2 regions of the Shinella sp. G-2 genome follow, and region 2 is predicted to be linked to the other one. Evidence: predicted binding sites of a transcription regulator. Region 2 holds the regulator's gene; the other holds the start of a gene.
The links. The regulator LexA, encoded in region 2, represses DNA repair genes until DNA is damaged. The targets are predictions, from matches to a motif close to TGTTCNNNNTGTGTTCNG.
Positions count from the first base shown of each region.

Region 1: parE (DNA topoisomerase IV subunit B) is a predicted target of LexA. The motif match lies at 3,642-3,659, and genes of this name have one in related genera.

Region 1 covers NZ_JBBEYH010000039.1:11,010-16,006, reverse strand. Annotated here, with positions in the region: gene V8U06_RS28075 (DUF2336 domain-containing protein) at 1-965, shown strand, start outside; gene V8U06_RS28070 (hypothetical protein) at 1,030-1,506, opposite strand; gene parE (DNA topoisomerase IV subunit B) at 1,577-3,637, opposite strand; gene V8U06_RS28060 (alpha/beta hydrolase) at 3,845-4,729, shown strand; gene V8U06_RS28055 (hypothetical protein) at 4,989-4,997, opposite strand, start outside.
Region 2 covers NZ_JBBEYH010000009.1:140,176-145,172, forward strand. Annotated here, with positions in the region: gene moaC (cyclic pyranopterin monophosphate synthase MoaC) at 1-365, shown strand, start outside; gene V8U06_RS16410 (molybdopterin molybdotransferase MoeA) at 365-1,588, shown strand; gene lexA (transcriptional repressor LexA) at 1,682-2,407, shown strand; gene V8U06_RS16420 (ComEC/Rec2 family competence protein) at 2,398-4,905, opposite strand.

The sequences.
Region 1 (4,997 bases), on a different contig from region 2:
CGAAGGTGCGGCTTGCCCTGGCGGAGGCGCTGGCCGAATGCGGTGACGCGCCGCGCGCCGTCATCCTGCCGCTGGCCGAAGACCAGCCGGAAATCGCCGCCCACATCATCCTGTGCTCCTCGCTTTTGACCGATGCCGACCTTGTCGATCTCGCGGCCAAGGGCAGCGAGACAACGCGCATGCTGATCGCGCATCGCGCCTTCGTTTCGCGGCCGGTTTCGGCGGCACTGGCGGAGATCGGCGACGTGCCTGACGTGGTGGCTCTTCTGGAAAACGAGGGCGCGGCCTTTTCCCGCCGCAGCCTTGCGCGCATTGCCGAGCGGCTCGGCGACGACGCGGAAATCCGCGCGCTGCTGCTCGACCGCGAAGACCTGCCGAGCGATGCGCGCCATGGGCTGGTGGAAAAGATCGGCACCGCGCTTGCCGGCTTCGGGCTGATCCAGGCCGCCGTCGGCATGGGGCGCGTCGAGCGCATCACGCGGGAAGCCTGCGACGTTGCGGCGATCCGCATGGCGGGCGACGTGATGCCGGGGGAAATGCCGCAACTGGTGGAGCATCTGCGCGTCTGCGGCCGGCTGACGCCGGTGTTCCTGATGCATGCGCTCTGCACCGGCCGCGTCGAGTTCTTCGCCGCGGCCATCACCAATCTTTCCGGGCAGGCGGAGCCGCGTGTGCGGTCCATCCTGTCCGATGGCCGCGAGGCGGCCGTACGCGCGCTCTATGAAACCGCCGGTCTCGGCCGCGATATCAGTGCCCTATTTGCCGAGGCGACGATGCTCTGGCGAAACGAGGCGAAGGGTGGGGACGGGCTGCTGTCGGTCTCCGAACGGCTTCTGGCGCGCGCTCGCGCGGCGGACAATGCTTCCTGCCGATCCATGCTGGAACTGGTCGAGCGTCTTGCCATTGCCGAGCAGCGCCAGACCGCCCGCAGCTACGCGTTCATCGCCGCGCGGGAAGCCGCCTGACACCCGCCTTTGTCGCACGATCCGGCGCCGAAGCGATGCCGCTTCGGCTGGACATGCGCAGGCTTCAGTCGGCGAAGCGCTTCACCACCCAGGAATAGCCATCCTCGGCATAACGCACCGGCGTGGTGACGGCGGCCTTCAACGACGCCGCGTCGGGAATCGCCTTCTTCACGAAATTCAGCGTCCGCGCGGCAAGGCCCTGCTTGACCTCCTCGGTCGCGTCGGGAACCGGGATTTCGGCCTCTGCCATGGTTTCCGACGGGGCCACTTCGACCGGCTTTGAGTCGGCCGTCTTCGACTCAGCCTGGGTCGCTTCGGGGGCGGGCTTGGCGATGTCGGCGGTCATGCGGTTGCCGACGCTTTCGCAGACGGCGACGATGACCGGATAGTTCCGGTCCTGATGGCGGTTGATATAGGTCTCGGCCTGCGCGTCGCACAGCGACACCGTCTGCCAACTCCTGTCGACCGTGTCGATATAGTGGCACTGGGTCGCGCTGTCGTCGCAGCCCATGATCGTCATGACGATGAGCGCAGCTTTCATGGCCGTCCTTTCCGCGTTGGATGGTGCCGGTTAGAGGCCGGCATTGCCGCGAAAATATGGCGGCAAGGCCTCAGATATCGAGGTTGTCGGCGAAGACGGCACGGTCCTGGATGAAGCGGAAACGCGCCTCCGGCTTGGTGCCCATCAGGTCGTCCACCGCCGTGCGCGTGCCCTCGAAGTCGACGTCGTCGATCGCCACCTTCAACAGCGTGCGCTTGGACGGATCCATCGTCGTTTCCTTGAGCTGCGCGGGCAGCATCTCGCCGAGACCCTTGAAGCGGCCGATTTCCACCTTGCCGCGGCCGGTGAACTCGGTGCGCATCAGCTCCTCGCGGTGCGGATCGTCGCGCGCATAGAGCGTCTTGCCGCCCTGGCTGAGGCGGTAGAGCGGCGGCACGGCGAGATAGAGATGGCCGCCGCGGATGAGGTCGGGCATTTCCTGGTAGAAGAAGGTGATGAGCAGCGAGGCGATATGCGCGCCGTCGACGTCGGCGTCGGTCATGACGATGACGCGCTCGTAACGCAGGTCCTCGTCGCGGTACTTCGAGCGCGTGCCGCAGCCGAGCGCCTGCACCAGATCGGAAATCTGCTGGTTCGCCCCGAGTTTCTCGCGGCCGGCGCTGGCGACGTTGAGGATCTTGCCGCGCAGCGGCAGGATGGCCTGGTTGGCGCGGTTGCGCGCCTGCTTGGCGGAGCCGCCGGCCGAATCGCCCTCGACGATGAAGAGTTCGGCGCCTTCGGCGGAATTCTGCGAGCAGTCGGCCAGCTTGCCGGGCAGGCGCAGCTTGCGCACGGCCGTCTTGCGGCTGACTTCCTTTTCCTTGCGGCGGCGCAGGCGTTCTTCCGCGCGCTCGATCACCCATTCCAGCAGCTTGGCGGCCTCGGCCGGGTTGTCGGCGAGATAGTGGTCGAAGGGGTCGCGCAGGGCGTTTTCGACGATGCGCTGGGCCTCCACCGTCGCCAGCTTGTCCTTCGTCTGGCCGACGAATTCCGGCTCGCGGATGAAGACCGAGAGCATGCCGACCGCCGAGATCATCACGTCGTCGGTGGTGATCGCGGCGGCGCGCTTGTTCTGCGTCAGCTCGGCATAGTTCTTCAGGCCCTTGGTGAGGGCGATGCGAAGACCGGCCTCGTGCGTACCGCCGTCGGCCGTCGGGATGGTGTTGCAATAGGAGTGGATCAGCGAATCGCCGCCATACCAGGTGACGGCCCATTCCAGCGAACCGTGACCGCCCGACTTCTCGCTCTTGCCGGCGAAGATCTCGCGCGTGACGGTGTATTCCTTGCCGAGCGTCGCCTGCAAATAATCCTTGAGGCCGCCAGGGAAGTGGAAGACGGCCTTTTCCGGCGTCTCCGATCCCTCGGGCAGCAGGGACGGATCGCAGCTCCAGCGGATTTCGACGCCGCCGAAGAGATAGGCTTTCGAGCGGGCCATGCGGAAGACGCGGGCCGGGTCGAAGCGCGCATGCGCGCCGAAGATGTCCGGGTCGGGATGGAAGCGCACCCGCGTGCCGCGGCGGTTGTGCACGTCGCCGAGTTCTTCCAGCGGACCCTGCGGCTTGCCGCGCGAAAAGCGCTGGCGGTAGAGCTTCTTGTTGCGGGCGACCTCGACTTCGAGCTGGTCGGAGAGCGCGTTGACGACCGAGACGCCGACGCCGTGCAGACCGCCCGATGTCTCATAGGCCTTGCCGTCGAACTTGCCGCCGGCATGCAGCACCGTGAGAATGACTTCCAGTGTCGACTTGCCTGGCATCTGCGGGTGGTTTTCCACCGGGATGCCGCGGCCGTTGTCGGTGACGGTCAGGAAGCCCTCTGCATCGAGATTGACCTCGATGAAATTGGCATGGCCCGCGACGGCCTCGTCCATCGAGTTGTCGATGACTTCTGCGAAGAGATGGTGCAGCGCCTTCTCGTCCGTGCCGCCGATATACATGCCGGGGCGCATACGCACGGGCTCGAGGCCCTCGAGCACGCGGATGGCCGAGGCATCGTAACCGCCGGTGCCTTCGCTGGGCGGCGCGGGGCGCGCTTCTGCGGCCGGGGCCGGAGCGGGCTTTTCCTGCGGCGCGGCGGGTTCCCGGGCGGGCTCGGAGGGCATATTGGCGAAAAGGTCGTTGTTGTCGTCTTGCATGGGCCGTTCAGAGTTTGTTCCGGTTGCCGGTTCTGCCCGCCGATCCCAAGGGATCGAGCCTGGGCGTCATCGGAGCGTCGGCGAATCACGGGCGACTCTGCCAGATTTCGTGGGTTTTCGCGATGCCGGGCACACCGGTCGCTGACGGAGGATTGCGTTGCGCGCGGGCGGATGGCAAGTATCGCCACCGCAAGGGAGCGCCAGTTCATGCCTCAGTCCACAGTTCATTGCCTGCGCCGGCTGGTTTTGGCCGCGCTTTTTGCCGGTTTTGCGGCGAACGAGGCCGCCGCACTGACGCTGAAGCCCTGGAAGGACGACCTGTTTTCCTATGGCCAGGTGGTCGAGACCGCCGATGGCGGGGCGCTGCGCGTCGTGGACTATCAGGAAATGCGCGACATCAACGGGCGCGACCAGGTGCCGGAGCGTCGCGTGAAATCGGCCTATGTCTCGACGGCGGTGAAGAAGGCGCAGGCGAACCTGACGATCGACACGCCGGCCGGGCCGATCGACGTGGCGATGACCGGCAAGCGCGAGGGCGCGGCCTTCACCGTCATCTTCATCCACGGCCGTGGCGGCGACCGGCGGCTCGGTAACAACGACTGGAATTTCGGCGGCAATTTCAACCGCCTGAAGAACCTCGCCGTACAGAATGGCGGCGCCTACTATGCGCCGAGCGTGCCGTCCTTCGACGATGCGGGCGCGGCGCGGGTGTCCGGCCTCATCCTGACGGCCAAGGCGCTTTCGCCCGACAAGCCCGTCATCCTCGCCTGCGCCTCGATGGGCAGCTTCATCTGCGCCCGCGTGGTGCGCGACGCGGCGGCGGTGAAAAGCCTTTCCGGCATGGTGCTGATGGGCGGGGCGGCGGATGGCGACTATGCCAAGACGCCCGCCTTCAAGGCGAAGCTGCCGGTCTTCTTCACCCATGGCGACAGCGACAGCGTCTATGCCGCCAATGACCAGATCGCCGTCTTCCGAAAGCTGCTGAAGGCCGGAATTCCCACGCAGTTCGTGCTGTTCCAGACAGGCGGTCATGGCACACCCGTGCGCATGACCGACTGGCGGGAAACGCTGAACTGGATTCTGGCGCGCTAAGCGACGCCGCTCCGGCCGGAAATGCTGGTCTCTTGTTTGCCCGCATTATCCGACGCCGAAGCAAAAAGCTTCGGCTGGAAATGCTGGTCTCTTGTTTGCCCGCATTATCCGACGCCGAAGCATAAAGCTTCGGCTGGAAATGCTGGTCTCCTGTTTGTCGCATTGTCCGACGCCGAAGCAAAACGCTTCGGCTGGAAATGCTGGTCCCTTGTTTGTCGCATTGTCCGGCGCCGAAGCAAAAAGCTTCGGCTGGAAATGCTTACGAGCG
Region 2 (4,997 bases):
CGCTCGACCTCATCCTCAAGGGCGATGCCAAGAAAGGCGACGTGATCGGCACGGCGCGCCTTGCCGGCATCATGGCCGCCAAGCAGACGGCAAGCCTCATCCCCCTCTGCCACCCGCTGATGCTGACCAAGGTGGCGTTGGAGATCCGCGAGGACCGTGCGCTTCCCGGCCTCAGGGTCGAGGCCATGGCCAAGCTCACCGGCCGCACCGGCGTGGAAATGGAGGCTCTGACGGCCGTCAGCGTCGCCTGCCTCACCGTCTACGACATGGCGAAGGCCGCCGACCGCGAAATGGAAATCGGCGGCGTGCGCCTCCGGGAAAAATCCGGCGGCCGTTCGGGCGACTACAAGCGGGAAGACGCCTGATGGCCCTCCTGCCCGTCGCCGACGCCCTAGAGCGCCTGCTGTCGGCGGCGAAGCCGGTTCGCCGGGTGGAGACGGTTGCGCTGCACGAGGCGGAAGGCCGCGTGCTCGCCGAGGACGTCGCCGCCCGCCTCACCCAGCCGCCCTTCGACAATTCCGCCATGGATGGCTACGCCGTCCGTCACGCCGACATCGCCGAGCGCGGCGCGATCCTCACGGTCGCCGGCACCTCGGCCGCCGGCCATGCCTTCATGGGCACCGCCGGGCGGGGCGAGGCCGTGCGTATCTTCACCGGCGCACCGCTGCCCGCCTTTGCCGATACGGTTCTTCTTCAGGAAGATGCCGAAGTCCTCGAGGACGGCCGCATCCGCACGACGTTCCTCACGCCGAAAGGCCGGCATATCCGCCCGCGCGGCCAGGATTTCTCCGAAGGCGACGTGGTGCTGAAGGCCGGAGACGTGCTCGATGCCGGCCGCCTGACGGTCGCGGCCGCGATGAACCATGCCCATCTTGCCGTCTATGCCCGCCCCCGCATCGCCGTGCTGGCGACCGGCGACGAACTCGTGCCGCCGGGCACGCCACCCGGCGCCAGCCAGATCATCGCCTCCAACACCTATGGCGTTTCGGCCATCGCGCGGGCCGCGGGCGCGGAGATCATCGACCTCGGCATCGTCGGCGACGACAAGCAGGCCCTGCTTGCGGCCGTGCGCAAGGCCCTGGCGCAGGACATCGACGTGCTCGTCACGCTCGGCGGCGCTTCGGTCGGCGATTTCGACCTCGTCCAGCCGGTGCTCGGCGAGGCCGGCATGGAACTCGATTTCTGGCGCATCGCCATGCGCCCCGGCAAGCCCCTGATGGTCGGCCGCCTCGGCCCCGTGCAGTTCGTCGGCCTTCCCGGCAATCCCGTTTCCAGCCTCGTCTGCGCCCATCTCTTCCTCGAACCGCTGGTCCGCCGCCTCGCCCATCTGCCGCCGAAGAACCGGCTGCGGCAGGCCGTGGCCGCCGTGCCGCTCAAGGAAAACGACCATCGGCAGGACTATGTGCGGGCGCGAATCGCGCTCGACCCGGCGGGCAACCTGACGGTCACGCCCTTCGACAAGCAGGATTCTTCCATGATGCAGGTCTTCGCGAAAGCCGAAGGTCTGCTGGTTCGTCCCCCCAATGCCCCTGCGGCCTCGGCGGGCGCGCCCTGCACGGTCCTCCTGCTGCGCGATCCCGCCGCCTGAACAGTATTATTGTTTCAGCGGCCTCTTGCAGAACACATATGGAACAGATAGTGTATGTTCTGGATTTGTTTCACGATTCTCGGTGGAGAGGCCATGCTGACGCGCAAACAACAGGAACTGCTCCTGTTCATTCACGAGCGTATGAAGGAATCCGGCATTCCTCCGTCCTTCGACGAGATGAAGGATGCCCTGGATCTCGCCTCCAAATCTGGCATCCATCGCCTCATCACCGCGCTCGAAGAGCGCGGCTTCATCCGCCGCCTGCCCAACCGGGCGCGCGCGCTTGAAGTCATCAAGCTGCCGGACGCCTATTCGCCGAGCCTGCAGCCGCGTCGCGGCTTCTCGCCCTCCGTCATCGAAGGCAGCCGTGGCAAGCAGCCGGCGGCGCCCGCACCCGTGCAGCGCAGTGCGCCTTCTGCGGTCGAGATGTCCTCCTCGGTCTCCGTGCCGGTCATGGGCCGCATCGCCGCCGGCGTGCCGATCTCGGCCATCCAGAACAATACCCACGACATTACCGTGCCCGCCGAGATGATCGGCAGCGGCGACCACTACGCCCTGGAAGTGAAGGGCGATTCGATGATCGAGGCCGGCATTCTCGACGGCGACACGGTCATCATCCGCAATGCCAGTAGCGCCAATCCCGGCGAGATCATCGTTGCGCTCGTCGATGACGAGGAAGCAACGCTGAAGCGCTTCCGCCGCAAGGGCGCCTCCATTGCGCTCGAAGCCGCCAACCCCGCCTACGAAACCCGCATTTTCGGGCCGGATCGCGTCAAGATCCAGGGCAAGCTCGTCGGCCTCATCCGCCGCTACAACTGAGCCGCCACCGCCGGCGTGAAACTGCCGGTGCGCCAGTCATAGGCGCGATGTCGCGCCCAGGGCCGGTCGAGCGTTTCGACCGCGGGGGTCACGATGGCGGAGGACAGAGGAGCGGCAGACAGGCGCGCGGATACACCCGTACCCGCGTCAGCCGATTGCCCCGCGTCGGCAGGTCTGATTTCCAGTGCGCCCGTTCGCCGCAAGTGGCGAGCCGTCACCAGTCGCGCGCCTGAACGGCACGCATCGATCCGCAACGGAAACGGCACGACGACGAGATCGGCATTGTCGCAGGCCGTGCCGAGAAACGCGGTGTCTTCCAGCGTGACGATCCGCCAGCCGCTCGGCGATATCGCAGCACAGAAGGCTTTCGCCTCGCAGACGAAGGCCCGCGTCTTTCCGGCCGTGGCGAACGCGTCCGTCATGGCGGCCAGGGCGTTTTGCCGGTCCGCCTTCCGGCGCGGCCGCTTCCCATCCCTGGCAGTTTCGCCTGCACCGTCGGCGGCGTTCGCTTCTTCACGAAACAGTCCGGCGGTCTTCCGCAGCTCAGGCTTCCGGTGGCCGCTCAGGCGAAGCGCGCGGCGCCATTGATCGTAGATGAAGTCCGTCGGCCGGGCGCGGTTCGTTGCGGCACTGTCGTTCTCAAGGATGGCGACGAGACGCCCGTCTTCCGATACCAGCACTTCCGGCGCCGCGCCGCCTGGCCAGAACGCAAGGCCGGCGCCGAACAGCACGAGCAGCGTCCCGGCATGCCGCAGGCGCGTGCGCAGCAGGCAGGCAAGGCCGCCGCCGAGACCGATCAGCAGGAAGGCGAGCGGGGGAATGCGGCCCGTCACGATCTCCCCCTTCCAGCCGGCCACCCAGTTCGACAGCGCGATCATCCATTCGATGCCTTTGCCCATGATGGCGAAGGGAATGGCGTCGAGACCGAAGGGCATCAGCAGCACGGCGATGAGGCCGAACGGCATGACGATGGCGCTGATCACAGGCATGGCCAGCAGATTGCCGGCGAGCCCATAGGCGGGAATGCGGTGAAAGTGGCCGACGGAATAGATCAGCGTCGCAACGCCGCCGATCAGCGAGGACAGAAGCAGTCCGCCGAGGAAGCGGCCCACCGCCCCGCCGAAAAGCTGGAACGGTCCTCCCCGCCCCTCCTGCCGCGCCGGTCGCTCCCGCCAGGCGGCATAGCCGGCAACGAGGCCGAGCGTTGCCGCATAGGACATCTGGAAACCCGGATTGGTGATGGCCGACGGTGTCACCGCAAGGATGATGATCGCCGAAAGCGCCACATTGCGCAGGCTGATGGCCGAACGGCCGAAAAGCACGGCGACGAGCATGACGCAGATCATGATCCAGGAGCGCACCGCCGAGATCGCGCCGCCCGAAACGAGAATGTAGAGCGTCACCATGACGAGCGCACCCGCGGCCGCGATCTTCTTCGTCGGATAGCGTTCGGCGAACCCCGGTATGAGCGCCAGGAGCCCGCGTGCGCCGACCAGGAAGATGCCGGCCGCCAGCACCATGTTCAGCCCCGAAATGGCAAGCACATGGGCAAGTCCCGCCTGCCGCAGAGCCTCGACCGTGTCCTCGTCGATCGCGCGCTGTTCTGCCGTCACGAGCGCGGCGGCGATCGCGCCGGCATCGCCGCCGATGCGGCTGCGGATATGCTCGGTGAGGTTGTTGCGCCAGCCCGCGATCGTCTCCCGGATACGCCCCTCGAAACCGCTTTCTCCGGCCACGACCGCCGTCGGCGCGCTGTAGAAATAGCCGATGGCGCCCGTACCCGCGAAATAGGCGTCGAAGGTGAAATCGTTGAGCCCGGCAAGGGCGGGCCCGGAGGGCGGGTTGAGACGCGCTCGCCCGTTTATGCCGCCGCCGATCGCGACCGGCTCATGCCGGCTGCGCGCAAGCACGGTCACCACGCCGGGTGCGCGTTTCAGCACCGGATCGCGCGTTGCCTCCAGCGCGATGCGATAGCGAATGGCCCCGCGCGCATCGCTTTCCCGCGCCAGCACCCGGCCGCCGATCTCGCTCGTGACGGGTGCGTCCAGAACGACCGTATTCAGCCGCGCGCTTTCGAGCGCTGCAAGCAGCATGCCCGCCGGTACGAGGAACGCCGCGCCGGCCGCAAGCGCGATCCAGTCCTCGCGATGCCTGAGCCGCAAGGCAGGCCAGAGCGTCACGCAGAGAAGCAGGATCAGGACGCGGAGCGGCGGATCCGATGCGGCCGCGAACCAGAGCGCCGCCCCCATGCCGAGAAAGACCGGAACGAAGAGGAAGAAGTGGCCATGCGCCCGCTCCTGCGCAAAGGCCTCGGCGAGGTTCTGCCGGCCGAAGGCGCGATGCCCGAAGCGGAAAGCGGCATGGCGCAGGCGCGCCGAAAGCGTCGGACGCCGCCCTGTCGGGCCTGGCGCGGCTGGCGCGACGGCATCGGGAAGTGTTGTCCGGAAGGCATCGGCCTCGGACATGTCTTCCCGCTCGGCGACTTCCACCTTGGCCATGTCCCCGGCCCCGTTCCCTCCATGCGATTGTGCAATCGAACGGAGAAATCTTCAACCGTCAGATGCTTCGCAATTGCTAAGCCAGACAGAAA